Linked DNA regions of Roseiconus lacunae. The main gene of each other region encodes a partner of the protein of the gene in region 2 in a complex. Links are inferred from orthologs where the notes say so. Each region holds a gene or a part of one and is shown on either strand. Other genes may lie near its edges. The genes, in order: FYC48_RS18165 and dnaX.

Evidence for each region.
Region 1: the proteins of dnaX (region 2) and FYC48_RS18165 are in contact, whole or in part, in a cryo-EM structure (PDB 8GIZ), measured with the Escherichia coli proteins. The link is inferred for Roseiconus lacunae from one-to-one orthologs.

Annotation. Positions count from the first base shown.
Region 1 is NZ_VSZO01000012.1:531,737-546,889, forward strand. Bases 458-3,457 are described here. They hold FYC48_RS18165 (DNA polymerase III subunit), read right to left. Parts: upstream 2,471-3,457; coding sequence 1,445-2,470; downstream 458-1,444. Other genes in these bases: FYC48_RS18155 (zinc ribbon domain-containing protein), read left to right, coding at 458-1,023; FYC48_RS18160 (DUF3750 domain-containing protein), read right to left, coding at 1,051-1,461; rpiB (ribose 5-phosphate isomerase B), read right to left, coding at 2,467-3,000; FYC48_RS18175 (Sua5/YciO/YrdC/YwlC family protein), read right to left, coding at 3,000-3,457. In the rest of the region: more of FYC48_RS18155, read left to right, coding at 4-457; more of FYC48_RS18175, read right to left, coding at 3,458-4,184; FYC48_RS18180 (NHL repeat-containing protein), read left to right, coding at 4,420-5,424; FYC48_RS18185 (PTS sugar transporter subunit IIA), read right to left, coding at 5,587-7,641; FYC48_RS18190 (FAD-dependent oxidoreductase), read right to left, coding at 7,787-9,922; tRNA lysidine(34) synthetase TilS, read right to left, coding at 10,063-11,178; rny (ribonuclease Y), read left to right, coding at 11,430-13,025; FYC48_RS18205 (DUF5989 family protein), read right to left, coding at 13,043-13,348; FYC48_RS27855 (hypothetical protein), read right to left, coding at 13,351-13,896; FYC48_RS18215 (hypothetical protein), read right to left, coding at 14,046-14,288; FYC48_RS18220 (FAD-dependent oxidoreductase), read right to left, coding at 14,929-15,153. UniProt on the Escherichia coli protein: Part of the beta sliding clamp loading complex, which hydrolyzes ATP to load the beta clamp onto primed DNA to form the DNA replication pre-initiation complex.
Region 2 is NZ_VSZO01000022.1:8,048-23,086, forward strand. The notes cover bases 6,698-9,583. They hold dnaX (DNA polymerase III subunit gamma/tau), read left to right. Parts: upstream 6,698-7,125; coding sequence 7,126-9,042; downstream 9,043-9,583. Other genes in these bases: FYC48_RS21370 (DUF1592 domain-containing protein), read right to left, coding at 6,698-6,923; FYC48_RS21380 (PVC-type heme-binding CxxCH protein), read right to left, coding at 9,342-9,583. In the rest of the region: FYC48_RS21355 (ExeM/NucH family extracellular endonuclease), read right to left, coding at 1-1,415; FYC48_RS21360 (glycerophosphodiester phosphodiesterase), read right to left, coding at 1,465-2,271; FYC48_RS21365 (DUF1552 domain-containing protein), read right to left, coding at 2,364-3,698; more of FYC48_RS21370, read right to left, coding at 3,816-6,697; more of FYC48_RS21380, read right to left, coding at 9,584-12,752; FYC48_RS21385 (hypothetical protein), read left to right, coding at 12,868-13,365; FYC48_RS21390 (SIMPL domain-containing protein), read right to left, coding at 13,590-14,360; FYC48_RS21395 (WD40 domain-containing protein), read left to right, coding at 14,505-15,039. UniProt on the Escherichia coli protein: Part of the beta sliding clamp loading complex, which hydrolyzes ATP to load the beta clamp onto primed DNA to form the DNA replication pre-initiation complex.

The DNA.
Region 1 (15,153 bases), on a different replicon or contig from region 2:
ACCATGAAGATCAAATGCCCCGGTTGCGCCACCGTCCTGCAGGTCCCTGACTCGGCCGCCGGCAAGACAGTCAAATGCAAGTGCGGAAAACAATTTCGGGTCCCCACCGCCACAGCAGCAGGTAGCAGTACAGCAGCAGGTAGCAGTACAGCAGCAGGTAGCAGTACAGCAGCAGGTAGCAGTACAGCAGCAGGTAGCAGTACAGCAGCAAGCGCTAGTTCAGCACAAAAGCCGGCCGCCCCGAGGGCAGTCGCCCAGCGACCGGCCCAGCAGCCGGCCCAGCAACCGGCGGCGCCCGCGGCCCAACCTTTTAACCCGTTCACGACCGAAGCATCGACGTCGGGAGGGATCTTAGACGAACTGACCGACTCTGACTTCTCGGGTATCAAACAAGTTGCCGTCCCCGGTAGGTCCAGCGGGCCCGCTCCCGTCAATGCGAACACCAGCAAACTCCTCGACGAAGCAATGTCGAGCACGAAGAAACAGTCCAAAGGCGTAGCTTCCCACGCTGCGGCGCCTCGCCCTGGATTCTTGACGTTTCTGGGAGTCATCAACGGACTCGGCGCGATTGTCTTCATCGCTTTGATCCTGATCACCCTTGGCTTTCTCGACATGGTCGCCGCCGCCGAAGGCATGGCCGATGACGACGCAGTCGGCACGCTTCGCGTCATCGCGATCGTCGGCCTGGGTAGCTTGGCCGCGATGTCACTGGCCACTGCCGTCGCTTGTTTTGTGCGTGGAAAATTGTCCTGGTACGTCGTGTTGGTCAGCTACGGCTGGGCGGCAGCGAATCATATTTTCACCCTTATCGACAGCGTCACTGCCGACGAAATAGACCCAACGATCGCGCGAACGATCGGCCGCATGGTGTTCGGCTTTGGCATTTGGGCGTTTTTGCATGGCCCATCGGTCCGCTCCTTCTATGGCACCAACGAAGAACCCGTTTGGCGGGTCGTCGCATTTGACGTACTCGGCATTTCCATCGGAGCCGGCTTTGGAATCGCCGCCCTGGTTCTAGCGTAGCGGCTGATTGTTGCCGGCATCGACCGCTTACCATCTCGCAAACCCGCGCCCGATCGCGCGGACGCCCAACCGATAACGATCTTGCAAGCACCACTGGATGTAGGTGTTGCTGTTGGGGCCTGGGACATAGTGATAGCGATCGCACCACGGATATTCTTTTGGCGATGACACCAGCCGTTCGGCGATCGCCTCGGCATCCTCATCGACGAACTCGTGCAAAAAATACCCACGGCTATCGCGGATCCATCCGAACGCAGGCAGCATGTTGCGATGCAAGTGCCCCCACGACTGTGGACTCTGGTTGGGATACTGCCAAACTTCCCAACGATCTGTCCGATCGCCATCACAGATCACCAGCCAACAATGCTCGGCAAAACGAACGACCCGTGGCAGACGACCGGCCCAAAGCTGGACCGAAAATTTACGAGCCGATGCCACCACGATCTCCGCTCGTGCCGACGGATAGATCTGCGGCAAAGCAATCAACCAAGGTCGACAAGTTGGCCATCCGATCGAGTTCACGCAAGGCGCGGACACTACGATCGAGCCGTGCGAGCGTGATCATTCGAGCTTGCGATTCGCTTGCTTGATCTCGCATGACTTTGCGATAATGACCGATACACATAGCAAATACATCGCGCAACGCGGCGCGACGTTTGGGCGATTCTTTGCCGGCCCCTTCCATTCGATCGGTGACGATACGGCGGATCATAGCCGGATCAGGAACTCGCTGGCCTAGCGCGTCGGACAACGCCGATCGGAATTGTCGCGTCGATTCGTCCAACAATCGCAGTGCGGCAGAGATGTCTCCGGCGGCGATGTCGACCGCTTCGATCATCGCTTCATCGGACGCCTCGCACTGGTGAACATCGCGGATCAAACGGATCGCATCGGCATCGGACAACGGGCGAAACCGGATCACTTGGCAACGTGATCGGATTGTCGGCAGTTGCTTCTGTTCACTCGTCCCGACCAAGATGATCACCGCGTCGGCCGGTGGCTCCTCGAGTGTCTTGAGCAAACAATTGGCGCCCTCCTCATTCAAAAAGTCGGCATCTTCGAGAATTGCGACCTTGCGTTTGCCGCAATAGGGACTCAGCCGAACATCGCGACAAAAGCCTTCTTGCATCCGAACTTCCGGGGCACCGATCAGCAGATCGACCGGGATCGTTGTTTTATCCTTTGGCTTGCGTACCCGAATCACATCGGGATGCGTTTCGGCGCGAACTTGAACGCAGGCCTCACATTGCCCGCAAGGGTTCATCTCACGAGCTGGATGCCGATCACAGAGCAGCGTTTGGGCGAGCAGTGTCGCGACGCTGCGTTTGCCGACTCCGGAAGGACCGACAAAAAGCAAGCTCCCCCCAAAACGACCTTGTGAAATTGAGTTCGCAAACCAGCCGCGCAGGTGATCGTTGCCGATCAATGAAGACCAACCATCGATCATGACGTCGTCCGCTGCGCCGCGGGGTGGTCTTCGGTCGCTTGCGAATCCGGCTTGACCGCACCAAGCGAAGCCGGCCCGACTGAGTCAACGTTTTTTGTTTCGATCTTGCAAATCTTATCAAGGCGTTTGGAGTGACGTCCGCCGTCGAACTCGGTCTGCAACCACCGCAGCACCAAGTCATCGACCGAACGTTCACCGATCAAATCGCCGGGCAGACAAAGGATGTTCACATCGTTGTGCCGACGACTCATTTCAACCATGACCTCGTCATAGCAAGGCGCGGCACGGACGCCGGAAAACTTATTGGCGGTGATCGCCATCCCGATCCCGGTACCGCAAATCAAGATCCCCCGATCGGCTTCACCACAGCTCACACGACGAGCGACACACTCGGCGTAATCGGGATAGTCGACGGCAATTTCATCGAAGGTTCCTTCGTCGATCACGTCAAAGGAATTCGCTTGCAGCGACTGAATCAATCGCGCTTTGATGTGCACCCCGCGGTGATCACTCCCTAACGAAATTCGCATCACGCAGACTCCTTATCCCCGCCAGAGGATTCGGTTGGATGGCTCGAGTCGGCTGCCTTGGGAAAGAAGTCGTCTCCCAATTTGTCCAGCCACACGGTCAACTCGTTTTCCATTTGATCGGCACATTGGCGGTATGCATCGACGGGCATCCCGACCGGGTCGGCGATATCGCCGCCGTCATGACGCAGCGTAAACACGCGATCGTGCATCTCCGGCCACGCGGCCAAGATTGCGGCGCGATGATTACGGGTCATCGTCAGCACCAGATCGGCAACGTTCATGATTTCATCCCCAAGCGGTTGACTGGCATGGCCGGTCAAATCGAGATTCCGCTCGCCCATCACCTCGATGCCTTGCGGTGCCGCACAAGCTCCGACCGAAGCGGCAACTCCGGCCGACAACACCCGAACCGCGTCCTCGCGGCCAAGCTTTTGACGCAACAATTCGCGCAGCAACGTTTCCGCCATCGGGCTTCGACAGGTGTTTCCCGTGCAGACTAATACAATAACCGGTTTGACAAACTGATTCATAGCGGCTCGTTCGATGACGCCTTCTCGCAATATTTCCCAATGACTCCCGATCACGCGAGCCACCGTCGACACTCCACCATAGCGGGTCGGACCGTCGTCGAGCAGCAGTGGAATGTCACTCCCGAACTGTTCCAACACCCCCTGGGACTCAAAGTTGGGATATCCCCCCTTATCGGTGCAGTCCAACCGATGAGCCCCCGTCAAAACCAGCGGTGCGGCGACGAATCGATGAATCGTTTCGAGCACCCGGTGGTCGACGACGCGGAATCCCACCGTCTGTTGATCCCCAACAATTAGCTTGCGAACCTTCGGGGGCAACTGACCGAGCGCCGAATGCTCGTGATCACACGGCGTCACGACGGTCAATGGCCCCGGCCAACACCGGTGACAAAGGCGCCTCGCGACGGGCGAAGGTTCACAAAAAAAATCTTCGGCGGCTTGGCGACTTCGGACAGAGATCGCCAACGGAGCCCCTTCGATTCCCCTTAATTGGGCAATTCGCTCGACCGCGTCTTCGTGAAGCGCGTGGGCTGCCAACCCGTAGGTCGTGTCGGTGGGCAAGGCAACCACCTGCCCCTCGGTCAGGGCCTGAACCGTCCGATGGATAAAATCACGGGGATCGTCGGTTTGACGAAGATCGAAGACTTTGGTCATGAAAACCGACGAGTAAAACGTGCTGACCGGTCACCCACTGGCACACGCTACCGATCACAAGCGTCAATCGAATGACGCCGATCCGATGTGCCGAACAAACTTGTATTGTAAAGGCATCAATTTTGGATCGGCAAGGATGCTTAAAGTGACACACCCTGTCGCCGGTGTCTCATTTCGATCAAATCGTCGGGTTCGGCTTATCAACAGCGACGAACGATCGCATTACAATACCCCCATGCAACCGTTCGTCTCGTCCGATCACGATCACCGCTTGAACCGTCGCGGCGCCGTCAGACGCTGTGCCGTTAGCCTGTTGGCCGGTGCGGCCGTGATGTCGGTCCCCGGGTGTGTCAGCCGGTCTCGGTCCGAAACGCCCCAATTGGTCTGGGGCCGCCGTGGCCAAAGCAACGGCCGCTTCCTCACACCGCGTGCGATCACGATCGATCGCCAAGACCAACTCTATATCGTCGACAAAACGGGTCGAATCCAAGTCTTCGACCCCGACGGCCGATGGATTCGAGACTGGCGAACTCCTGACATCACCAATGGCAAACCGACCGGGATGACCATCAAACCCGGCGCGTCACCCGATGAAGACTTGCTGCTGGTCGCCGATACGCACTACTACCGAATGTTGGTCTACACGTTGCGTGGCGAGCGACGTCCAGAACTGGAGATAGGAGGCACGAGCGGCTTTGGCCCCGGCGAGTTTGCCTTTTTGACCGACGTCGCCGTTGATAAAGCAGGCTGCATTTATATCGGCGAGTACGGCGACGCGGATCGAATCCAGAAGTTCGATCCCGATGGCCGGTTCATGCTTTCCTGGGGAGCGACGGGGCGCGAACCGGAACAGTTCCTGAGGCCCCAGGGTCTTCACATTGAAAACAACCTGATGTGGATCGCTGACTCGGGAAACCATCGCATCCAGCGGTTCGATCTCAGCGGCGAACGACCAGAACTGATCGACATTTGGGGCGGTTCCGGTAAACAGCCTGGGAAGCTGTTCTATCCTTACGGCGTCGATACCCTTGGCGATGGTGAAGCTGTCGTGTGTGAATACGGCAACGCCCGCATTCAACGGTTTGACGCTCGTGGAAACTCGCTTGCCACCTGGGGCTCGCCAGGCCTCGAACCAGGACAACTTTTTGATCCATGGGGACTGGTCGTCGATTCACGTCGCCGAATTCATGTTCTTGACAGTAACAACCATCGCGTTCAGCGCGCCGCGGTCCCAACGTAATCGCCCGCTGAATTCATCGGAGGATCAACGTCGGGCCGATTCAACTGCACCCGATGGACGCCGCATGTTGACAGCCACGAAGCAGGGAAAAATAGGCAAACGACGATGAGAATTTGACGGTCGAAGGTAACGCGTCCTCGGTTGAATGTTGGAGATTCATTCTCAACACCAATGCAATTCTTCTTCGTCGGGTGCCTCATCGGCATCGAGATGCGCCAAGTGGTCGCTGTCAAAAAAACGTGACAATAAAGCCCGCACCGGCACCAGCAACGCGATGAAGATCGGGAACAGAATCCGGACCGGCTGACTGGGAAACACATTGACCACGCAAAGCACCGCTAAACAAACAAATTGCACCAGCGTGAATAGATGAATCGTGCGCGTCGGCACGCGTCGGGTGTAGTGATTGACCGGATAAAGCGATGAATCCATGAACAACCAACCGAGTCGCTCGACGAATTGAATGTTACGAAGCGACACAAAACCCATGTACAAGAAAATGCCGTAGAGTGCCGCCATCGGGACATACTCCAACAGCGGCAGCGCCAGCAGCGACCCTCCGATCAACAAATGAATGACCAACCCGGTCACACGATTCTCTTGCACATGAATGATCTGCTCTCGGCTTTCGCCTTTGTTACCGACGACTTCTTCGGTATCAGACAACGCCCGCACGTGGGCCAACGAACGCACCGTTGCAGCGACCATCCACGGCCAACCGAACAGCGAACACATCCCGATCAATAGCCCGACCACCAACAGATCCAAGTGGTAGGACTCGCCTTTCCCGAGCTTATTCTGTGGACTGTTGACCAAACGTGCGGTGATGTTCTGCGAAAGGAATACCAAGACGGCCGCTAGGACCGCCGGCCCGATCGCGGCAACCTTCACCCACAACGGCACGCCCCATAAATCAACGAACATGCCGCTGCGTTCGCTGGCTGTCGCGGAAACTTCCAGCGTGTCGAGTGTTGCGGCGCTACCGAGCCACCAAGCGGCGCCCACCATCGCACCAAGCGCGATCGATGGACCAAAGTCGGCGAGAAACTCTCGCATCCATGTGAAGAGGTACTTACTGCGGCGAAAATCGGCGAGCGTCATCGCGATGTAGAACGTCCCGACGGCCAACACAATCGCGAGCAGGGGTTTTTCGTTGGTCAACCCTTCGACACTCGCCGTCCGGAACCCGGCGACCAGCGCCTCGATCGCCTTATAGATGAAGATCATCGACATCAGCGCCGAGAAGATTTCATCGGTGAAACGCGTGAAGTAACGCATCAAGTTACTGGCGTTGGTCACCGCCAGTACCACCGTTAACACGCTCGTCCAAATCCCGACCCAACCATAAACCCCCAAGAAGTGCTCGGTCAAATTCATGTCCTGGCACAACTGGTAAAGAATAATCGTAAAGATCAACAGCGGGCCGATGCCTCCTAAGATGATCAGCGGGCCGCCGGCCAATAACGAATACAAGACTCCGCAAACCGCCGTCGAAAGCAACATCGGTCCGGCCCCGATTAAGCCATCCGTTTCGCTGCCCATGAGACCGCCGAACGTGACCGCCGGCGCGACGCACGCGAAGTACATGAAGACGATCGATGCGATACTTTTAGCCCGCAGTCCATCGATGAAATCTGACTTGTAGTGCTTCAAACGCCGGACGAAATCGGCCTTCAATCCGGAGAATAGCCGCGGCGAAGTTTTCAATCCCTCGGTGACTTCACGCGGTTTGGCAGGTTTGGCTAACACCGTTCGCGTCAAGTGCCGCTCGATCGCGTCGAGGACTTCTTGCGGAGTGCTCGAATACGTCAACTCGAAATGACACACGTTGTCGCTCATCATCCGAGCGATCGAAGAAAGCGTGTCGAGGTGATCGGAAGCGTGCGAGGTTGGGCCGACCATCAAAAAGACATAGCGGGTCGCGATGCCATCAGGTGCGCCCATATTGACCGCATGCTTCAAACGAATGAAGACAACTGCCGGGTCGTTGATGCGATCGTCATAGTAATGCGGAATCGCACACGCATGACCGATGGCGGTGGGAAACTGACGCTCACGTTCGATGATTCCATCAAGAACGATCTGGCTTTGGTTTTCGGGCAACCGCCCGCTTTGAACCAGATAATCAATGCCGGTGCGAACGATATCAGCCATCGAATTGGCGTCAACGTTCAGCAAGCAACTGCCTCGTGAAATCGCATCGATCAATCGTTTCATCGACCGCTCTCCATCGCGTTTCGGGTTGTCATCTTGTCAATCAGGTTGCGAGCAAGAGTATGACCGAAGTTGTCCGATTGAAAAACTCCGCCTCCAAGCCGCCGATCGGTCAAACGAATTTGAACGTCTCCTCAAACCAGCATCGCTAATCTTCCACCGGAACAAACCGAATCGCATCCACGATCACGTAGCCATTGGTGCCCTCGTTGCTGATCGTCACCATCGCCGGTTGACGTTGATCAAATTGAAAGACTCCGAGCGACGAAAACGCCTTTTCGATCGCCGGTGTTTTGCGTTGATCGAGTGAGACCGACGTTGTTCCGCCAGCATGCTGAATCTTGACAGGCACGTTCGATGCGCGGTTATTGTTGGGGGGATAAGCAACCTGCACGTCATACTTTCCGGACGAAAGCTCAGTCGAAAAGGATGCCGATCGGCTTCCGTCGCCACTTTTGCCATCGTGCAGGTAACCGGTTAAGAAGTGCGGTCGATTGGCCGCACTGTGTTGCCAATGGCCGACAAGTTTCGCGTCGCTATTATCGAGAACAGTTCCGGCGAAATCTTTCGGAAACCAAACACGCGCCCCCTGAGTTTCGTTGGCCGCGTGCAGGACCTGTCCGTCGGCTAACAATCTTGTTTTCAGCGCATCATAGGAAATATCTTGGACGGCCAGGTCATCTTCGATCGCCATCACGGCCGCGGTCGCCGCGCTTTGTCCCAGGATCATGAAGACCGGTTCCATCCGAATTGACCCGAAAGCGATGTGCGAACTCGACACGCAAACGGGAACCAACAAATTGCGGCAGTCCTTCTTGTTAGGCACCAAACTGTCATAGGAAATTTCATAGGGTCCGTAAGTCGACACCCCGATATCGCCTTCGTTTTGCACGTGTCCTTCGGGGGTGACATAGCGTTGAGTGTTGTGCGAATCGATCGAATAAGACCCCATGCCCACCGACTTGGGCGTCGGACGCCGTTTCTGAAGCTCGTTTTCCGTCATCACGAACTTGCCGATCAATCGCCGTGCTTCGCGAACATAGATTTGATGCGGCCAATGGCCGTTATCAGTGAATTCGTCGGCCGCCAAACCCCATCGTGACATCTCTTCACGAATCGACTCCGGCACACGTCGATCGCTGACATGAAAGTACAGCCAACCTTTTTGGTACCGCTCATGTTCCGCGATAATTTCCTTTCGCCGTTCGTAGCTGGCTTCCGGATAGTCGTAATTGAAGCCGATGTTGTCGGTGCTCATCGGCCCATGGTTGTTGGTATCGGTCTTCCGATTGGGAATCGGATCGAACTTGCGAAACGTATCGCGCCAACCGGCTTGATAGATCCGCGCCAATAGTTCGAACTCGGCCGGGTCATAACCGTCAGGCTTTTCGAAGGGGACACGATTATCGGGATGATCGGTCAAGCACATGCGAAAGCAGTACGCTTGAACTCGATCATCGGCCGATCCCTTTTCGCCCGGAGGCTCGGAGCTGATGCGCGGTAATACACCGCTGCTAGGATCGTCCGGATCGACATAGGGGCTGATCGGAGGCAGGTCGGCAAAATGATGGGCGTGATGATTGACGCCGATTTGTACCCCCGCCCAGTTCTCGCCGTAGTGATCTTGAGACTCGCGACCGACGTGGTAAGGCACACCGGCGGCGGCCATCAAATCGCCTTCGTAGGTGACATCTAAAAACACGCTTCCCTCGAAGACATCTCCACTCAACATACGGATCGATTGAATCCGCCCGCCATCCAAGACGACGCCTCGATCGCGATCAAGCCATTGATCTCGGTAGACCGGCACGTCGAATTCGCGAACGAACTCATCGAATACTTGCTCCGCGATGTGCGGCTCGAAGATCCATTGCGTGCGGTTTTCGCCATCGATCGCTTTGTTGCCTTGACCACGATTGCCGTAGCTTTCCTTCGTTTGCCAATTCCAGTTTTCTGGCTGCTGGTACTTCGAAAAGACCCGTTGATAAAACTCCCGCGCCAGGCCACCGATGACTTCTTTCTTGCCGGTATCCGTCCACCCCAAACCGCCGCTGGATAGCCCCCCAAGATGCGTGTCCGGACAAACGACCAATGCGCTGAATCCTGAGCGTTTCACTTGAACCGCAGCCGTCACCGCGGCGGACGTGCCGCCGTAGATCACCACGTCGGCGCGATAGGTCTCGGCGTCTGCATTTACGGAAAGCGTCCCGAGCATCAATAGCGTGACCCCCGTCCTGATCACGGATTGAATCCGGGCGGGGAAGTGAAAGAGTTGTCTTTGCATGCGATCGCAGATTGGTAAGGAAGGATAAAATCGCTGCCGCCCCGAAACGTCTATGCACCATGCCGGCTTTCGGTGGACGGTGTTTCGCTTTCGAATCGGCTCGGCACCGATAGCTAGGCGAGGTTTGTCGGTGACGTAGTCTAACCACTCGACGCCGCGGAGTCGGGTCGACGAAAACGAATGACGTTTTCACTGCGAACCGCCTCGATCTCCCCTGGCAGATGAATTCGATCGGGGCCCTCGCCGTATAGCAGGTCCAACAATCGCCGCCACTGCGTTTGATTCATCATGCCGAGTGGAAAACCAGACCGCTGCCAACTCTTCCGCAATGACTCAACGACGATTGACGAGTCCAACAGTAGCGGGTCGATCGGCTCTGATTGCCGCGCGAGTCGGTCGAGCCGGTGGACCACCAACGGGGCATGTGAAACGACGACAACGTCGATCCAACGCCCGACCAATATTTCGATGACCTTGCCCCATCCGCGCTGCCCTTCGATCGCTCGGCCGATCGATGGGATCGCCTCAGCAAACGTCCCCGTCATCATGGGCAGTAATTCGTTCCGGATCCAATTCCTTCGGTACTCGGATTGCTGGTTGGATTGATCCTCCCGCCAAGGATAATTTTTCGCCTGAAGAGCTTCCCGGATTAGCGATCTTCGGGTTCCGAGTAGCGGCCGGACGATAACGAAATCTCGGGCATCGTCGGACGAAGCCAGTTCGCGAAACGGGGCGATGCCGGTCAGCCCCGTCGGCCCCGTGCCTCTCATCAAACGGAACAATACCGTTTCGACGTTGTCTTCTAAGTGATGGCCAAGCAGCAGATACCTCGCCCCGCGGCGCCGCATCACGTCGTTGAAGAATCGGTAACGCTCTTGCCTGGCGTGCTGTTCATCAGACCGGCGGCCGCTTCCCAAGCCGGCATCAAACGCGACCCCCAGTTGCCCCGCAAGTTGCTTCACAAAGGCCTGGTCGGCATCGCTCGCCGCCCCTCGAAGCCGATGATTGAAATGTGCAGCGACCACAAAACCTGCGGGTTGATGGTTCGATCGTTGCCTGAGTTCCATGAGGGCCCGCAGCAAAGCGACACTATCCGCCCCGCCGCTACAACCAACAACGATGCCCAGATCGGCGTACCGGGAAGCTGGGAACCGCCCTTCCAGTTGTACCAGAAGCTGCTCCCATTGCTCCGTTGCCAGCGAGCCGCCCGGATCGCTGGGTGTTGTGTCGTTGATTCTTGGCGTTGCATCCGGCATGGAGATGATTGGTGAGGAAAGATGCGAGGCTGGCGGCCGTAGACGATTCTGGGCCCTTTCTTGGATCGATTCTCAGAGAACTTGGATCGGGTTACGACTTTTCGGATGCGTGAAAGGGTAGGGCACTGCCCATTGACGGGCAAAATTTGTTAGGATCTTCATCGTCTACGCGACACGGATCCGTCGCATCAGCGGCCAGTCTACCGCCCTTTTCCACCCGCCGAACACGCCCCATCGCTTTGACCCTCTTGATGGCACTTTTCTTTGAGCCGCCGCTCGCTTCCTCACTGGACGAGAACTTCTTCGTCTATTCCCTCGCCGGTGTCCTGGCCGGCGCGGTTCTGATGATGGGGTACCAGCGTTGGAAATACACCGTTTACAAGATCAAATTAGCGGAGCGAGCCGACGAGATCCTAAACGAAGCCAATCGCCAAGCCGAATCGATGAAATCTCAGATCGTGCTCGAAGCGAAAGAAGAGGCTTTGGAGATCAAGTCCAAGGGCGAAACAGAAATCGCCGACGCTCGCCGCAGCCAACTCGCCCGCGAAGAAAAACTTGACCGCCGCAGCGAGCAGCTCGACGTGCAAGAAGCGGACTTACGAAAACATCAACGTGGGTTGGAAAATGCCCAGCAACGGCTCGACTCGGGTCTCAAGATGCTTTCCAGCAAGCGAGAGGAACTCAACAAGCTCGAAGAGCAACAAAAGCGATTGCTCGAGGCGATCTCCGGACTGACACGCAGTGAAGCGAAGGAAGAATTGCTCAGCGCACTCAAGGAAGAACTTGAGCACGAACGTGGCAAGGTCTTGCTGAAACAGAAAAAGGAAATCAACGAAGCGGCAAAAGAGCAAAGCCGTCAAATGCTGTTGACTGCCATGCAGCGTTATTCGTCAGCGTTCACCGCCGATTCAACCACCAGCACCGTTGATGTCCCGACCGACGACATGAAAGGTCGTATCATCGGTCGCGAAGGACGCAATATTCGCGCCTTTGAAAAGGCAACCGGGATCGACGTGATCATCGACGATACCCCGGGCGTGGTGATCGTCAGTGGTTTTGATCCCGTCCGTCGCGAAATCGCTCGCCGTTCGCTGACCAGCCTGATCGCGGACGGTCGAATCCATCCGTCGAAAATCGAAGAAGTCGTTGAAGAAACGCGTCGCGAGATCAACGAATTGATCATGCAAAAGGGACGCGAAGCGGCCGACGAAGTCAACGTCCCCGGCTTACACGATCGTGTCATTGAATTGTTGGGACGACTCTACTTTCGGACGTCGTACAGCCAAAACGTGTTGCGGCACAGTATCGAAGTGGCATTTCTGTCCGGTATGATCGCCGAAATGTTGGGAATGAATGGCGATGTCGCCCGCCGTTGTGGGCTGTTGCACGACATTGGAAAAGCCGCCGATCACGAACTCGAAGGTGGTCACCCAAAAATCGGTGCCGACATCCTGCGTCGAAACGGCGAATCAGCCGAAGTCGTCCACGCCGCTTTCGGGCATCACGATGAAATTGTGATCGAGCACCCCTACACCGTCATCGTTGCCACTGCCGACGCCTGCAGTGCCTCCCGCCCGGGGGCTCGACGCGAATCGCTCGAACGTTACATCAAACGAATGGAAGAACTCGAAGCGATCGCCCAACGGTTCGATGGCGTCCGGGAAGCCTACGCGATCAGCGCGGGACGCGAACTTCGTGTGATCGTCGACAGCACGTCAACCAACGACGAACAAGCCGCGGTGATCTGCCATGAAATCGCCAAGGCTTTTGAGCGCGAATTGATGTACCCCGGCGAAATAAAGGTCACCGTGCTGCGGGAAAGCTCCTTCACCGAAATCGCGAAATAGCAAGCACCGGACTAATTTCAAAACAGCGTGTAGATGAAGGGAGCCGCCGGCGAGGTTGTTACGAATGCGAGTGCGACCAGAAGCAGCAAGACCACCACAATTGGTAGCAACCACCACTTCTTATTGTAGCGCAAGAACCAGATGAACTCGCGGACCAAGCCCGGGTCACTGGTGTCCGCTTGGGCGTAAAACGTTTGCTCGGCGTCACCGCCGGACGGCTGCTGAGACAGTTCCGTGCTGGTTGTTGTCCGCTCAGCGCCGGACTGACCAGTTCGGTGGCCTGTCTGATCACCGAGTTGCGACTTTTGTTCTCGCTTCGCCATTTTCAAAACATCCGGAAGTAAGACTCACCGTCGTTTAGCTCGCCGCGCTCAACGCTGCTGGTTTGTCGCCAAAAGGTCTCTGCGTCCACACCGCGACGCCGAATCGATCGACCGGACCAGCGAAACCAAATTGCTAGCGGTGTGACTAGCAAATAGTACAGCACAGCCATGGCGATGAAAGTCGCTATCCATCGCAAGGGAAACGTCAACCGCTCGAACGCGTCGATCATCATCGATCGTCGGCTTGGCGCCACGAGATAGACGACACTGAACAGTAGGCCGGTGATAGCAATAAGGATGGCAACGATAGTGCCAACTTTCGTCTGGCCTGCAACGCGATTGACCAACACCGCGAGCACTAGGCTTGAACAGGCCACTCCAATCCCCGACAGGACCGACGGCGGCAACTCGCCACCATCCGGGGACAGAGCACCATCCGGGGACAGAGCACCATCCGGGGACAGAGCACCATCCGGGGACAGAGCACCATCCGGGGACAGAGCAGGGTTGCTTGCTAGCGACTGAGGTTGATTGCGATGACCGGGCATGGGGGACAGACCCTCTCTGTTAGGGCTTCCACTTCCAGAATTCGATTCAGACGGGGACATGATTCAGACGGGGACATAGCACGGTAATTCAGCGGGGGACATAGCACGATTGCGTTGCTAGCGGTAGTTACGGAGACGGGATTCGTTCCTTAATGGCTGAAACGCAGTTTGCCCACTTCTGGTGTTTTACAAGCCAATATTTTGCGAGCAAATTGCGGAGCTGCTGGAATTTCAGGAGGCCGCTGATGAAACCATCCGTCAATGGTCTGCCGAATACGGAAGCCAAAAACTCGCCCGCTGAGCGTGGAGATGATAACCGCGGCGATCTCCCCGCCCCTGGTGCCTCCGACCAGCAATTTTGGGTTGATTCGTTTTTCAGAACGGCGAGTCAATCTTAACCAATCCAACCATAGCAAGGTATTGTGACGGGCCCCCGACGGCCGAAGCGGTACTTGACAATCTACGCCAAAGCGGCTCATCCGGACTTAATGAACACCACCCAATTGAGCCAATTCTGTGTGACCGCCAAAATTGGCAAAAAAAGTCGCTCCACGGGCCCCCCGCCTTAACTCGTCATCGCCTAACGAGTTACCGTTCGGAGGACGATTCGGAGGATTTAAAATGCCTAAATCTGCAGTTGACCGAGCGTGTGGGCCGCGTAACCTAGAGCTACCGATTGAGACCACTCGACGCGATTTTTCGCCTCGGGCAAGTTGGTCTTCGGCGACGTAAGCCTTTGCTATCTTTATAGTTGCGAACTTCGCTGCCGAATCCGACGACTGCCACCAGCGTCGAGATCACAAATTACCTATCTTCCGCGAGTTCGCCTCGCGTGGGGTTAACGCGGTCAGCTTGCGGCCACGGGCTGACATTCGTTGATGGTTGGATTCCTCCGCTAATGCCGTCTCCGAAACCTCACGGACCGGGCGCAAGAGGTGCCCGGTCGCGAACGCTCGCGAAGGTAGAACGACGATTGATCGTATCTGCCTCACATGCGTTCGACTCCGCTTCCATTTGCGTGGGCACCTTGAATCAGTTTGGTCGCAGCCCCGCGATGAATTCTCCTCTGGTTTTTGCACCGCTAGAAACCTGAAGTCCCAACTCTTCGGCGAGCCGCGTCCACCGTTGCCGCAACTGATCGGACAGCGGTTCCTCGCGTTTTAGTTCATGCCCGCGGTATGCCTCGTAGTATTGACTGGTGAGGTGTTTTCCACGCGATCGCATTTTTTTGGTCCCCGGTTCTAACCCATGCAATGC
Region 2 (15,039 bases):
GACTTCGTTTGACTGACATCGACCAAACCACCGGCTCGCAGGGTATCAATCGGATCTTCTTGGCTGTACGCGTTTAGGTCGCCAATCACCAGCGTTTCGATTTTACGATCGCGGAGGTAGTTAACGAGTGCCTGTGCCTGTGACTTTCGTGAGTCGTTGTACGAACCTTGGCCATCACGTTGATCGCGATTGGCGCCGGCCGCTTCGTTTGATCCTTTGGATTTAAAATGGTTGACGATTACGCTGAACGACGCTTCTCCCTCAGTGGCGCGAAACGTTTGGAGTAACGGTGTCCTGGCATTGGAAAACGCGCGGTCAACGATCATCTCGGGAGCTCCGACTGCATTTAAACGATCACGTCGATAGATCATGCCGACACGAATTCGATCGCCACCGCCGGGGGCATCTCGAAAACCGTCGGGCAGACCGCAGCCAACATAGACATCCTTGCCAAGCTTTCGATTGATCGCCGCCACCAGCGATTGTTCGGACTTGAGGTTGTTTTCCAGTTCCATGAGCCCGATTACATCCGCGTCGAGTCCGACGATCGCGGCGACTAACTTTTCTGTTTGCCGTTCGAACTCTTTACGATTGTCGGCGCCTCGAGCTCCATTAGACCCATCATCGAGTGTCGTGAAGTAATTCAGGACGTTAAAACTGGCGACAGTCACATCGGCAGCACCGACATCCGGACGTGCGGGACGCTCTGCCGGGACGAGGTCAAGCGGCAACTCCGGAATCAAATAGTACCGCCCACGTTCTTCCGTGATGGTCCCCACCAAGTTTTTGACTTTGGAACCAAGTCGGAGCGTTGGCAAATCCGTCCCGAACGCAGGAACTAATGGGACCGGATACTGGTTACTTCGCTTAACGCCGTCTTCGATCACGATCCAGTTGGCGTTGTTCGTTCGCTGCAGTTGGTTGACTGCTTTGGCATTCGTCTTGCCGGAAACACTATTCCCTTCGGCCGACGCATCGTTGGGATCGATCGTCTCGGTCGGGACGAACAGCCGCCGCGGCGCGACGCTGATTTGTCCGTTGCGGGCCAAGTTGTAGTTGTCGACCACCACCAATTCTCCCGGCAAACGAACCTTTTGGCCGATGTAGTCTTTCCAACGGATATCACTCAGTTGCCGTGTCAGATGGACAACATCACTACGTTCGACGGGCGGATTCGAAGCGGGATCCCCTGACGCTTCGATCGGCGTATTGGCGGGCCGTGTTTCAAACTCCGGAGCCGCAGTGACGTTGCTATCGGCCAACCCACTATCACCGGCACCGCCATCGTGTTCGACTTCATCGACATCACGAAGCAACAACGTGGCCAACGCGACCACTGCTACCGCAAGCACGGCGATGATCGAACGTTCGGCGGCACCGCGATGTAGAATCCCAAAACGAATTCGCGTGGACATGATCAGACAATTGGTGGAGAAGTGGTGACTTGGACGTGAAACGTGACGGCTAATTCAAGATGCGAATACTCTCACGAATCACGTCTGGTTTGTCAGTCGTAATCGAGACGACACCGAGTTCGGCGAAGCGACGTGCCTGTGCGGGGTCATTGACCGTCCAAACATGAAGCTGACCTCCGGACTGATTAATCTTCTCGACAAAAGCTTCGTCGATCACCGAAAGGTCGCCCTTGCTTCCCAAGCCGGATGCCTTGGTTCGCTGCAACGTTTCGACAACCGATGCGATCGTCGGCTTACCATTTTTATAGCTGGTCAGCCAATTGACACGGTACTGAGGCATCAACTTGCGAGCTTCGGTCACCACCTGCTTGTCAAAACAGATGATCGCGATTTGATCATCCTTTAAGCCCGAGTGCTCCAAGATGGGTTGCATCAGTGGCAAAATCTCGACGCCACACTTGATCTCAACAAAGATTTGCTTTCCTTCGGGAACCGTCCCCAAGACATCTTGCAGGGTCGGAATTCGTTCACCGGCATACTGTGGATCTTTCCATGAACCGACATCCAACTGTTGCAATTGTTTGAGCGTCGAATCGGCGACCTTCAATTCGGGTGAACCGGGAGCGGTACGTTTGGTCGTCTTGTCGTGGATACAAGCGATCTGATTGTCTTTGGTCACATAGAAATCACCTTCGATCGCATCGGCGTTCAATTCCCAGGCGCGTTTGAACGCTGAAATCGTATTCTCCGGCGCGACAAAGGACGCTCCCCGGTGGGCGACGATGAACTGGGCATTCGCGGAATCGGCAACCATGATGGTCACAATTAAGGCGAGGAAAACGGTCGAGAATTTCAAGGGTCTGTCCTTTAAAGTCTTGCGAGCAAGTTGTGATTCAGGAAGTTTTTTTTTACCGGCGGCTCGTATTCTGGTTTGCAGGTTTGGCGTCCTTAAAACCCTGCGAGTTGTTGCGTCGAATCGCCGAATTCGGTGATAGGCACTCCCATCCGATTCATCAACGACAAATACAAGTTGCAAAGTTTGCGTTCGTCATCGGGCCGATCGCTATAGTCAAGCGTTCGTCCTGTTGGCACCGTCCCAGCCAATCCGCCGACTTGGATTAACGGCACCTTGGAACTGTCATGATTTTTGCCGCTCCACATGTTGGACATGAACATCAGCATCGAATGATCCAAAACTGTAGAATCGCCTTCGGGCATCGCTTCGAGCTTGCCAGCCAAGTAGGCAACTTGTTCGATATAGTAACGGCAGATTCGCAAATAATCGTCAGTCGTATCACGGTGGGACGCCAAGTGGTGCGCCAGACGGACGTCCAGGAACGGATAGATCAAGCCGGAGATATCACGGCACAACAAGAGTGTCGCGACGCGCGTTTTGTCAGTTTGAAACGCGGTCGCGATGATGTCACACATCAGACGCATGTGATCGCGAATATCTTCGGGCAGGCCACTGTCGGGACGCGAAAGCTTCGCCGCTGCCTGTGACTTATTGCGAGCGTTTTCGGCGGCCTTGTCGCTCAGTCGTCGCATCCGTTCGATACGTTTCTCGATCTCACGGACGCTGGTCAAGTACTCGTCCAGCTTCGCTTGATCGCTATGGCTGACACGTCGCTGCAAGCTGGCGGCGTGTTCACGGACACGGTCAAGCACACTGCGGTTTCGCATCGCACCGCGATTTTCAAACAGGCTATCGAATGCGAGTGCGGGATAGGTTTCCATCGGCACCGGTGACGTCGCATCATGCCAAGAGATGTGCGAGCTATACGCCATCGAGAAATTGGTTTCGTGGTACCCCGTTGTCGGCTGCTCGCATCCCAACACCAAACTTGGCTGCAACGTTTCGGCGCCAACATGTTTGGCCAGCAATTGATCCATACTGACTCCGCCGCGAAGCTCGGCGCCTTTTTGCAGCTTTGCCCCCGACAACAAATTCCCCGTTTGACCGGGGTGAATCCCAACGCCAACAGCGGCCGGATTGTACAGCCCCTTGATGAAATTCAGCTTTTGTTTGAATGGTTCCAGCGGAGTCAAGCAATCGCCCAACTCCATCTCTGCGTCGTTACCTTTGGCCCACCAATGGTTGTAAGCGACACCGTTGGCCATGAACATGATCGCCAAACGTTGCGGGCATGCCGATGCGTCGTCGGAGTCTTCCTCACCCCAAACGGCGACGGACTCCAACCAAGGCAATGCCATCGAAACGCCGGTGCCTTGCAATAGCAATCGACGCGAAAGCCGCTGGTCGCTTGTGGTTTGATCGTGCATGGTGGTTGGTCTCATTTTTGGATACGGAGTCAAACATCGCTTCCTGACGCGAAGCGAAAACCGAGCGGGACGACGAAACGCCACAACCTTTGATTGCCGTGACTGAAAACGTCATCATCAATGGCCTCGGCGAAACAGAAACTGCTCGCTGGTGACAATGGTTTCGACCATTGTCGAAAAGGCAAACTGCTGTTCTTGCAATCGGTGTTTCATCGATTCGATCAGCGGCTCGTCGGACACGATCAGCGATCGCCCCAACGCGTAAGCGAGGAGTTTGCGACAAAGGTTGTCAACAAATTCTCCCTGCCGCTCTGATCGAATGTAGTCCTTCAGTCCGTCGACTCCGGAGTGCTTCGAACCATCGGGAAAGTCCGCAATGACGTCGACAGGATTACCTGCCAAATCAGTGTCCCGACGTTCTCCGATCGGCCCGTAGCCCTCGAAAACCAATCCGACCGAATCGAACTTTTCATGGCAACCGGAACAACTCTTGTGTTCACGATGTTTCGCCAAAACTTCGCGCAGCGTTAGCTCACCTAGCTTGGATTCGTCTTCGGGTAATTCCGGGACATTCGGCGGCGGGGCCGGAATATGTGTCCCCAATAACTGTCGCACGACCCAAAAGCCACGTTTGACCGGACTGGTCCGCAGCCCTGGCGAGTTCTTGGTCAAGAAAACACTCATCGGTAAAATTCCGCCGCGACCGAATCGCGACGCGTTATCGACCCGCACCCACCGGTTTGCGTCGATCGCTTGGTCGATGCCGTAGTGTTTCGCGAGCGTCGCGTCGACAAAGGTATGATCGGCGTACAAAAAGTCGAGCACTTGCCCATCTCGTTTTAGCAAGTCGGCGAAAAACGTGATCGGCTCTTCGAACATTGAGCGTTGTAGCTGGTCGTCGAATTGACTGAAGCGTTGGCGGTCCACACCGGTATGCGATTCGAACTGGCGGAAACCTAACCAATTACCGCCAAACTCAATCGCAAGGCGTTCGGCCTTGGCATCTCGCAGCATCCGTTTGCTTTCGGAACGAAGCACCGCGGGATCAGTCAATGTTCCGGCGGCGGCCAAGTCGAGCAACCTCCGGTCGGGAAGACTCGCCCACAGGAAATAACTCAATCGCGAAGCCAGCTCGTATCCGTCAAGCCGGACCAAGTCGCCCACCTGTCGCGGTGGGTGTGCCCGATAACAGAAGTGCGGCGAAATCAAAACGCTGACAACCACATCGCGGACCGCATCTTCGTGGCTCAGTCCGTCGACTTCGACGAGGTGCTGATAAAACTGCTGGATGTCCTGTCGCTCGGCGGATTGCAACGGTCGACGAAATGCGCGTTGTACCAATCGCAACAAGTGCCGTTTTTGGGCCTCGACCGCGGCAGCCTTAGCGTCAGTAACGGAGAGAACTTTTCGTTTGGTTTCGTCGAAGTGAAACCGCATCGCATCAAGGGCTTCGTCGCCGGCACCGATTCGCTCGGCCTTGGCAATGTAGACCTCCGCCAACGCCTCGATCATTTCGGGCGATGTCGCCTGTCGGTCGGCGGATCGAAAGGCGTCAAATTCCGAGTCGACTAGGTAGCGTCCTTCCGCCCGCTCAAACCAAATGAACCCCGAGTGCTGTCGTGAAGGAACATCGGCAACAAAGTTCAACTGAAACCACAAGCGATCGAGTTTGTCCTGCTGTGATGCGTCGAGCACAAGCTCTCGGAGAGGTTGGTCATCGCGAAAGTATCCCATCATGCTATGGAATCCGGCGCTCAACAGCCGGTACTCACTTTCTCGATTGAAATCATTGGGCTTTCGATTGACGTACTCGCGGCCACGACGATCGACGTAATAACGATCTGGAAACAAACGGCAAAAGGTTTCAAAGTCTCGCCGCAGCGTCTTGCTTGATTGACCGGAGGCCGTGTCTTCTTCAGCGGTCTCCTCGACTTTCCCAGCGCCGGCCACCAAAGCGATCTCGCTAAAACGCTTGGCTCGCAATCGATCATAGGCTTCGGGGTTCATCGTCATCCGGTGCGACGCCTTTTGCCGATTTCGCCACAACACTAACGGTTGGGACCCCTTGTTGATCCCCGAGACTTGCAAGTGCGGAAACTCAAACGTTAGCGAGTCTCGAAGCTTCGCAATGTCGTCGGCCAATTGTTTCGCCCCCGGCCCAAGGTCGTCTCCGGGTAATGATCGGATACGGTTAGCGATTTGAGCCAGTGGGCCTGCGGGATGCTTTTCTTCGATCCCGATGGCCGTCCACAATTGCGTCAGGTATTTGGCACTCAAACCATACCGCTTGGCGATTGCGGTGACGTCGCGATCGCCGATGACTTCACTTCCGGATCGTCGATCGAAATCTTCGAATAAGCTCCGCAGTGCCATCAGGTAGTCGGCGACCTCGGTATTCTGTGACTCATAGAAATCAACGATTTGCCGCACGCAATACTTATCGCGATCGGTATCGGTCACCACCGGATGCGGAGCGAACGCCAGCCCGTCCGGTAAGAACAGCAAGTGATCGGTGACCATTCGAGCCGCATCGATGTACTTGGACATCAATGACGGGGTCATCATCAGTGACTCACCCGAATTATCAAAGCCAGCGGTGTTGGAAGGATCAACCGGGAAGCTATCGGCCGGTCGCAAATTGACACCGGTCAAGTCTGCGATCGTGTAGTTGTATTCTGCCGCACTTAACCGGTGGGCCAGCACCTCGCCGGGGTCGCCTGCATGTCGACGGATAAAATCGTCGCGACGCTGCCCCAACCACATCAGGAATTGCGTTTTCTCTTCCGGTTCGAGTTCGTATCCCGAGTCTTCCGGGGGCATCTCACCGTCGGCCACCCGCTGGCGGATCAAATCCCACACGGCGAAGTGAGATTCGATCGGCGTGCCTGCATCAAACGCGGTCAGATCCAAGGCGCCGTCCGGATCGGTCGGTCCGTGGCAGTCGACACAGTAGGCTTGCAAAACGGGCTCGATGACGTCGGCAAAGCTCGCATCCGATTGCTCGGAGGTTTCCGGAACATCATGTCGCGCGTTTGACTGTTGCTCGCCTGTTTTCTGTGCGGCCAGCGGCAACGCCCCCAAGGCGGCTAAACAAATCAGACAGACGACCGAGCGTGAATGAGCGAGCGACCGCAGACCGAACGGCAAAACGTTCAACAACGTCGGCGAAACCAGCCTCCGGCGATAGGTTCGCGGGGCCAAGGGGCGTTTTGATCGCAAGGGCATAGGACAGGTGGGATTTTGGGTGGTGGGACCGCCATTGTAGTCCTATTTCGATGCTGGCAAGCCGGACAATTCTAGCGAGCTATCCGTACTAACGATTTGGCCACATGATTCCGAGAGTGAACCCCGCAAGGCGGTCTCTTGTGTTTTCGTGTAGGATGCGTAACGATCAGGTTTTCGATAGTTCCCCGAACGCTTTTCCCGTATGTCCGACGCCGCTCCCGCCAGCGAAAAAGATTCTTCCTACGTCGTCGTCGCCCGCCGCTATCGGCCGCGAAATTTTGGCGAATTGGTCGGCCAGGAACATGTCGGCCGGGCACTGGCAAATGCGATCGAAACCGGGCGTGTCGGCCATGCGTATTTATTCACCGGTGCCCGAGGGGTGGGGAAGACCAGCACCGCCCGCATTTTCGCCAAGGCGCTCAACAACCCCGACGGCCCGAGTGCCGAATTTGACGGTTCAAGCGACATCGCCCAGGCGATCGATGTGGGCGAAGATATCGATGTGATTGAAATCGACGGTGCCAGCAACCGCGGCATCGACGAGATCCGTTCGCTTCGCGCCAATGTGGGGGTCCGCCCCAGTCGATCTCGTTTCAAGATTTATATCATCGACGAAGTCCACATGCTGACGCAGGCGGCGTTTAACGCGCTGCTGAAGACGCTCGAAGAGCCCCCCGAGCATGTGAAGTTCATTTTCTGCACCACCGATCCGGAAAAGATGCCGATCACGGTGCTGAGCCGCTGCCAACGGTTTGATTTTGCCCCGGTCGAAGTGGCGAAAATCGTTGGACGACTGCGGGAAATTGTCACCGCCGAAAATGCCCAGGCGGACGATGAGGCGTTGGAATTGGTGGCCCGGCGTGCGGCCGGTTCGATGCGTGACAGCCAATCGCTGCTCGAACAAGTGCTCAGCTTCAGCGATGGTCATCTGACGGCGGACCAAGTCCATTCAATGTTAGGCACCGCCGACGATGAGCGACTGCATCGATTGGCGACGGCGATGTGTGATCGCGACGCCGCCTCGGCACTAAAACAACTCGACGCTGCGATCGATGCCGGTGTCGATGCGGGACGGATCGCCGAACAATTGCTCGGTTACTTTCGTGACTTGATGGCCGTTTCGGTCGGCTGTGATCCATCGCTGCAACGGCACACTGCTGCTTCGATGCACGACGAATTAAAAAAATTGGCTGACTCGTGGGGACTTCAAACGGTCCTCGCGGTCGTCGGGTTGATCGACCAAACGTTGGTTCGAATCCGGCACAGTGTCTACGGGCGCGTGCTGCTGGAATCGACGCTGATTCAGATTTGTAATCTTCCCGACTTGCAATCAATCTCCGACTTGGCGGCGGCCGCGAAAAGTGGACAAAGCCTTTCCGGTGCCGCTCGGCCTGGTGGCGAAAAAAAAAAGCTAACCAATAGCCCCCCCGTCACTGCCGAACCGGCACCATCACCGGCCGCAACGCGCGATCCGGCGCCGGCCAAGACGACGCCGAGTCCTGGTTCTGAAACGCTTGCGGACACCACGCCGCAACCGGCTGTTGCGGCACCAATGCCGCCTGCCGAAACGGCTGCGACACCGGCCCCTGCCGCCACAAACGGAACAACTTCGCCCCCAAGATCACCGGACGCTTCACCAGCGAATGATCCGCCAAACAGCGAATCAACCGGCACGGCGACCGCCACCTTGCCACGAATGGCGTTGGGAGCTCAAAACGTCGAGCAAGTATTTTCAGAAGCTCTCAAACACGTGCCGCAAATGACCGCGTCAATCGCTTCGATGGCGGATCTTCGGTACAGCCACGATGAAAAGAGTGGTAAACCAGTCATCGAGTTGGTGTTCCCATCGGACTCGGGGATGGCAATGCGGCGGATGAATTTGCCAGAACACCGCGGCACCGTCACTGAAGTTTTGGCCAACATTACCGGTGACTCCGTCAATCTGACACTGGTCGAAGGTGCGGCGCGACAAAAGGCGAAAAAAGTTGCTCCGGCATCCCCCAAAGCCACCGCGAAAGAGCGCATGGAACGGATTCGTGAGATCGAATCGCACCCCTGGGTTCAATCGGCTTTGAAAACGTTCCAAGCGGAATTGGTCAAGATCGATCCGAAGAGCTAATGATCACGGCCTGTGGATATAATCAGCCGCATACGCGATAGCGTGCGGTTCTTCGGCCGATCGTTGAACGCTCCATGGATTTAAATCAACAGGCCGATCAGCAACGCCGCCATTCTTTCCGCGAACGGGAGGCCCCAACGCACACCTCTCCGAGCCCATGAGACGAACGCCTAGCGTCGGGCCTGCGTCGCTAGAAGCCGGTCCAAACCAACGAAAAGCCGGGCACTCTGTTAGCGCGCCCGGCTCATGTTTTGGCTCCGATCACATTGACCGAAGTGTCTGGGTGTCACCCCGCCGGACTACTCCACGTCGTCAGCTCCGCGAGGATCGACTTGCAGACTTGACAGGTAAGCCACCAGGTCACGTAACTCGCGGGCGGTCATTTGCTTGATCAAGTCGGCCGGCATCGACGACTTGCCTTTTTTGCGGACCTCGATGTCATCCTGGGCAATCGTTTTTAGCGTCCCATCGGCCAGCATCAGTTCCAATACGTCATCATTTTCCACTCTGACGATCCCGCTATGAACGCGTCCATCGATATCGATGATGACGGCCGTTTCAAAGCCCTCGGCAATCTTGGCGTCGGGCAGGCAAATCGATTCGAGCAAGTAGCGAGGATCGCGTTGCTTGCCGATCACTGTCAGGTTCGGACCTACCTGGCCGCCGGACCGACCGACCTGATGGCAACGAACGCACGACAGTTCTGTCTTTCCAAAGAATAATTTGCCGCCAAGCTCAGGATCACCACCGGCGAGCGAGTCCAGCCAAGGTCCGAGCGGGTCGTCTTTGCCGAGTGATTCTCGATAGGCGGCGAGTTTCGATTGCAGTTCCGGATTGAGTTTCTCGCTCGCAGCCTCGATCACATTCAAATGCACACGCGGATCGAGCTTGCCATCTAAGTATTTCGCGACGGCGTTTTCGATCGCTTGTTTGGCTTGTGGGACAGATTGCTTCGCGAGGATGTCCCACGCCTTTTGTTGAACCCTAACGTCAGGGCTTGTCGAGGCCGCGACGAAGATATCGATCGAATCGGCGGGCGATCGCTGCGACAACACCGTCAACTTGGCCAATCCCATGTCACCAACGGTTGCTTCACCGGAAATACTCTTGGCGATCTTGACCGCGACCGCAGGATCTAGACGCGACAGCGCGACGAGTAACTTCGATCGTGACTCGACCGAACGCGCGGGATCTTGGACCTGCTTCTCGAGGACTTGAGCGATTTTCGCGATCCCCAGTTCCGACGCGGTGTCGATCGCTTTGAGACGCACTTTTTCGGGCGCCGCCATGAGCAGATCGATATGCGGCGTCAATGCGGTCTGGGCGACGATAGAACTTCGAGATGAGATCGGTCGATAGTCACCGATCACGCGATCAAGCGGATCCGGTTCGGCCCATTGGTTTAACATGTCCAAAGCTTCGATTCGCATTTTCGGATCGATGTCATTCCGCGTCGCAAATGTGGCCAAGGCAGAGGCCTGATCCGGCCCACCGAGTCGATAGTTTGCGTTGATCACCCGCCACGTGATCGCTTCCTGATCCAGGTTGCCGGAAATCAATTTTGCGAGAGCCGGCATCGCGACTGCGATCGGCTTGTCGTGAATCGCACGTGCGGCTTCGAGCACGACTTGAGGATCTTTGTCTTTCAAGAACGCGGCAACTTCGCCGCTGGATTGACGCCGGAGGGCGACGACGGCCAACCGGCGAACTTCGACTGACGGGTGTTTGGCCAAGGCGACTAGTTTCGCGCCGTCGGCGGCACGAGAAAGGTACATCGCTGCGGCATGCCGGATCGCGGCGTCTTTCATGTCGTCGCCGGTAATGCGATTTAACACGTCACTAATCGCATCGGTGGCTTTGATCCGACCGAGTGCATCGATGGCGGCATATCGCAAGCGAGCGTCGGACTCGCCGACCATCACCTGCGCGGCTTTGGCAATCTCGGTCCAGCCCTGCTCGCCGGCGATCGTCAGTACGGCAAATCGGACGTCCGCACTTTGATCAGAGAGCGACTTCAACAACGCCGATTTCGCTGCCGCGTCTTTGCCATTCTTACGGGCAATCTCGCCGAGTCCCCAAACTGCGTGCAAACGCGTCCTCGCGTCTGTGGCCCCGCCGGCCACTCCGGCAAGCGTCGGTACGTCGCCTCGCGCGGCCAATTCCCACTGGCTTTCCAATCGAACGCGTCGGTCAACATGCCCAAGAAAACTTGCCAACGAATCACTGTCAACGGTCGTCAGGTTGCTGGCCAGAATCTCTTTCACTTCGGTAACGATCGGAGTTTTTTGGTGCTCCGGATCGGTGATTCGATACAAGCGGCCTTTGCCCAAACCGTCCCAACCGTTAACCCAGTCGCTGACGTACAAACCGCCATCACTACCAAAGGCGACATCGGTCGCCAAGCACGTCCAAACCGGTTGCTCGTTTTCACCGAGCTTGTACGTCGCACCGTTGGGTTCCAACTTGAAGCTACGGATACCGCTGTTGCTAGGACCGCCGCGAAAATCACAAATCAAAAACGTATCGTTAAGGCGATCGCCGAATCCGGTCCCCGGGTAATACACCAAACCGCTGGGTCCGTCGGTAAAGTTTTCGACCGGCGGAACGATTGCCGCGGGTTGGTCGTCGTTCTGAGGATGCCAGATTTTCTCGCGATTGAATGGCCCACGATCGGGCAAGTACTGGTAGTACATCCGCCATCCGGTGTCGCTGTCTTGCAGCAAGTGCACGATCCGAGCTTGGTCGCCGCTGTCACTGTTATTGTCAACGGTGAACCAATCGCCGCGATCGTTGAACGCGATTTCTTGCGGGTTGCGAAGCCCACGGGCATAAACCTCAAGGCGACTGCCATCGAGTTCGCAGCGGAACATCGCGCCGCTGGCCGGATCGGACAGCATTTCGCCCTCTTGATTGCGGAGGTGGTAACCGCGATCGCCGATGGTGAAATAAAGTCTGCCGTCGTAGCCACGAATTAACCCGTGCATGTCATGACCGCGAAAAGCCACCCGCACGCCATATCCGTCGCTCAGCACGACACGTTCGTCGGTCCGGCCGTCACCGTCTTGGTCGACCAACTTCCAAAGCTTAGGGATGCAGGTGTAATAAACGTCGTTTCCGATCGCCAACACGCCCGCCCCGGTGCCTTCTTCGAGATGGTTGAACCCATCGGCGACAATCACACTTTCGTCTGCTTTGCCATCGCCATCGGTGTCCGCTAAACGACGAATTCGATCGTCGTGCTGGGCGTACGTGACTGCCCCATCGCCGAGTAGCCGCTTGTGATACTCGATTCGATCCTGGACCGTTTTGGCAGCCAAATCGGCCAACAGCCAATTTCGATCGTGCCCACGGTTGTCCGTGACGCCACGGTTTTGCCGAAACGTTTCGCAGACATACACGCGGCCTTGCCGGTCAATATCAAAGGCAACAACGTTGGCCAAATTCGGCTCTGCGGCCCATAAATTGATGTCCCAGCCTTCTGCCAATCGAATCGCCGCCATCGCTTCGGCAGGTTCGTCGGACGCTTCTGCGATCTCTGGTTTTAAGGGCTCGATCGCGTTCAAATCGACCGCGGAGGCGGTTTGCAATCCACCGGTGAATGCCAAAATCAACGCCGAAAAATGCAGACGTCGACGTGCCCCCGTCACGAGAGCAGCCCCCAACGAGAACGACGGACATTCAGACGAAAGAAGAGCTTGAAAGGATGTCATCAGCGATCAAATACAACGACGAAAAGTGATTTCCACTGGTTCAAACATTAGAATAGTCGCACCGGCATCGAATCAGCGAGGTCGGATTGCCAAACACAGGTGAAAAGTTTCCGACATGAACGGGCCCAACAGCGAAAGCAGCGACCAATCGATTCCCCCCCAAGTCGATCAGTCGAATGTATCCAGCGATCAAGCTCCCCCGTTTGTGGCCAAGCTGGTCGCGCAGCCTAACGAACCGGAAAGTCATGCCCGGCATGCCGGCGAAGAATCCGGCGGCGAAGAAATTCGTGTCGGATCGCCATTTCGTGTCGACCCGCCGCCTAGCACCACCGGACGTTCGCCGCGAACAGGTTCCGGAGAAGCTGCTTATGCAGACTTCGGGCCATTCCTCTACACCTCCATGGGTGCCGCGACGGCAGCGTTGACGATCGTGATCTTCGCCGCACTGGGCTACTTTTGGTTCCCAGCCGGCGGCGTGCTGGTCACCATGTTAGGAACCGGACTTTCGCTGATCGGACTGTTTTCGAACAAGCGTTTCCGCTTGGCAGCACTGGCAGCGCTGCCGATCCATCTCGGACTGTTCTTTCTGTGCTATAGCCAAGCGCTCGTTTAGCACGGGCAGGTGCCTGGCTAGTGCTTCGCCAACCTTTGAAAATTGGATTAGCCGTATGGCGTTTGCCACGGTTTCGGTGCAATAACCGGAGCTAACACCGGTCGGCCGATGAGCCGAACCCAAACATTCGGTCAAACGGAGCATGAGACGCACATGTCGGCGGAAGGCGCCGGGACAGCGTCTCTACGAAGCGAAGACGACGTTTTGCTAAATCGTGCTCGCGGTCACTCGGCTTTGATTTGGAACGTCATCGTGACACTGGCCGAAATCGTTTGCTCCCCCGGTGCGACCGGAACTGATCTTGCCTGAGCCATCATCATCATTTCGGGGCGTCGTGGTGATGGGCCGGCGCCGGCTTCATGGATTTCGATGACGTTGCCAAGCTCTGCACCCGCTGTTTCACACAACAATTTCGCTTTTGCCTGAGCGTCCTTGACGGCTTTGACACGAGCTTCACGCATCGCCGCTTCGTCATCCTCAACCGAAAACGAAATCCCATTGATTCGGTTACTACCACCCTGAATGACTGCGTCCAGGATTTCTCCGACCCGCGAGATCTCACGCACCTTCACACGAACATCGTTGGTGACCTGATAGCCGATGATTCGTGGTTTGTTGGGATCGACCGACCGACCGGGCTGTGGACGTTGATGATCATATTGTGGTGAAACGTTGAAGTGGGCGGTCTGGCGATCGCGTTGGTCGATGCCAAGTTTGTCGAGCTGAGCGAATAGATTTCGCATCGCCTCGTTATTAGCCGCCAATGCTTCCTTAGCCGTCTTGGCTTCGCTAACGACGCCGACGTTGACCATCGCCAAGTCAGGATCGGCAGACACCTCGCCTGTCCCGCTAACGGTGATACTGGGCCCGCGCACACTGTCGGCGTGGTTGTCCGCAAAAGCGGCAGGGGAGTTCACTATTGACGCAGTCAACATGGCGAAAGTGACGGCGGCAATCATCGGCAACCTCATTTTCGAATCGGTTGTCTTGTTCATGGATAGGTTCCTGAGAGAAAAAGTTGTCCTCGCATCTGTGGTTTTCCATCCGCCACGAGCAAGGATCGCCGGTGAATCATGGTTACAATAGTCTCCCCCGCCTCTCTCAAATTCAACCGGAAATAGTCACGCAAGGTCCCACCGATGCCCCAAGATCGCCCGGTTCCCCGATCGTTCAGCCCACGATCCGTTTGGCTGTTTGTTTTGTCATTCGCCTGTCTGGCTTTGCCGTCCGTCCGCAATGGCCACGCCGATGACCAAATTGATTACGTCAATGACGTTCTGCCGATTTTCGAAACTCATTGCATCGGATGTCATAATGCAGATGGTCCCGAGGGCGGATTTGCGATGGACTCTTTCGAAACATTGCTCCGAGGAGGCGAGTCGGGTATCGCGATCACGCCCGGCACGTCAAGCAGCAGTCGCCTGTTGTTGCTGGTGACCGGCAAGATGAACCCGATCATGCCGCCGGATGGCGAAGACGGCCCCAGTGAAAAAGAAGTCGAAACGCTGACGCGCTGGATCGATCAAGGGGCCCCCGGCCCACAAGGCGATCTTCCGATCAAACGAAAACTTCGCACCCCGGATATCAAAGCCAGTGAGAACGTCGCCAAGCCAATCACCGCCATCGCGGTCGCTCCCGATCAATCACGAACCGCATTCGCAACGTTCCAATCGG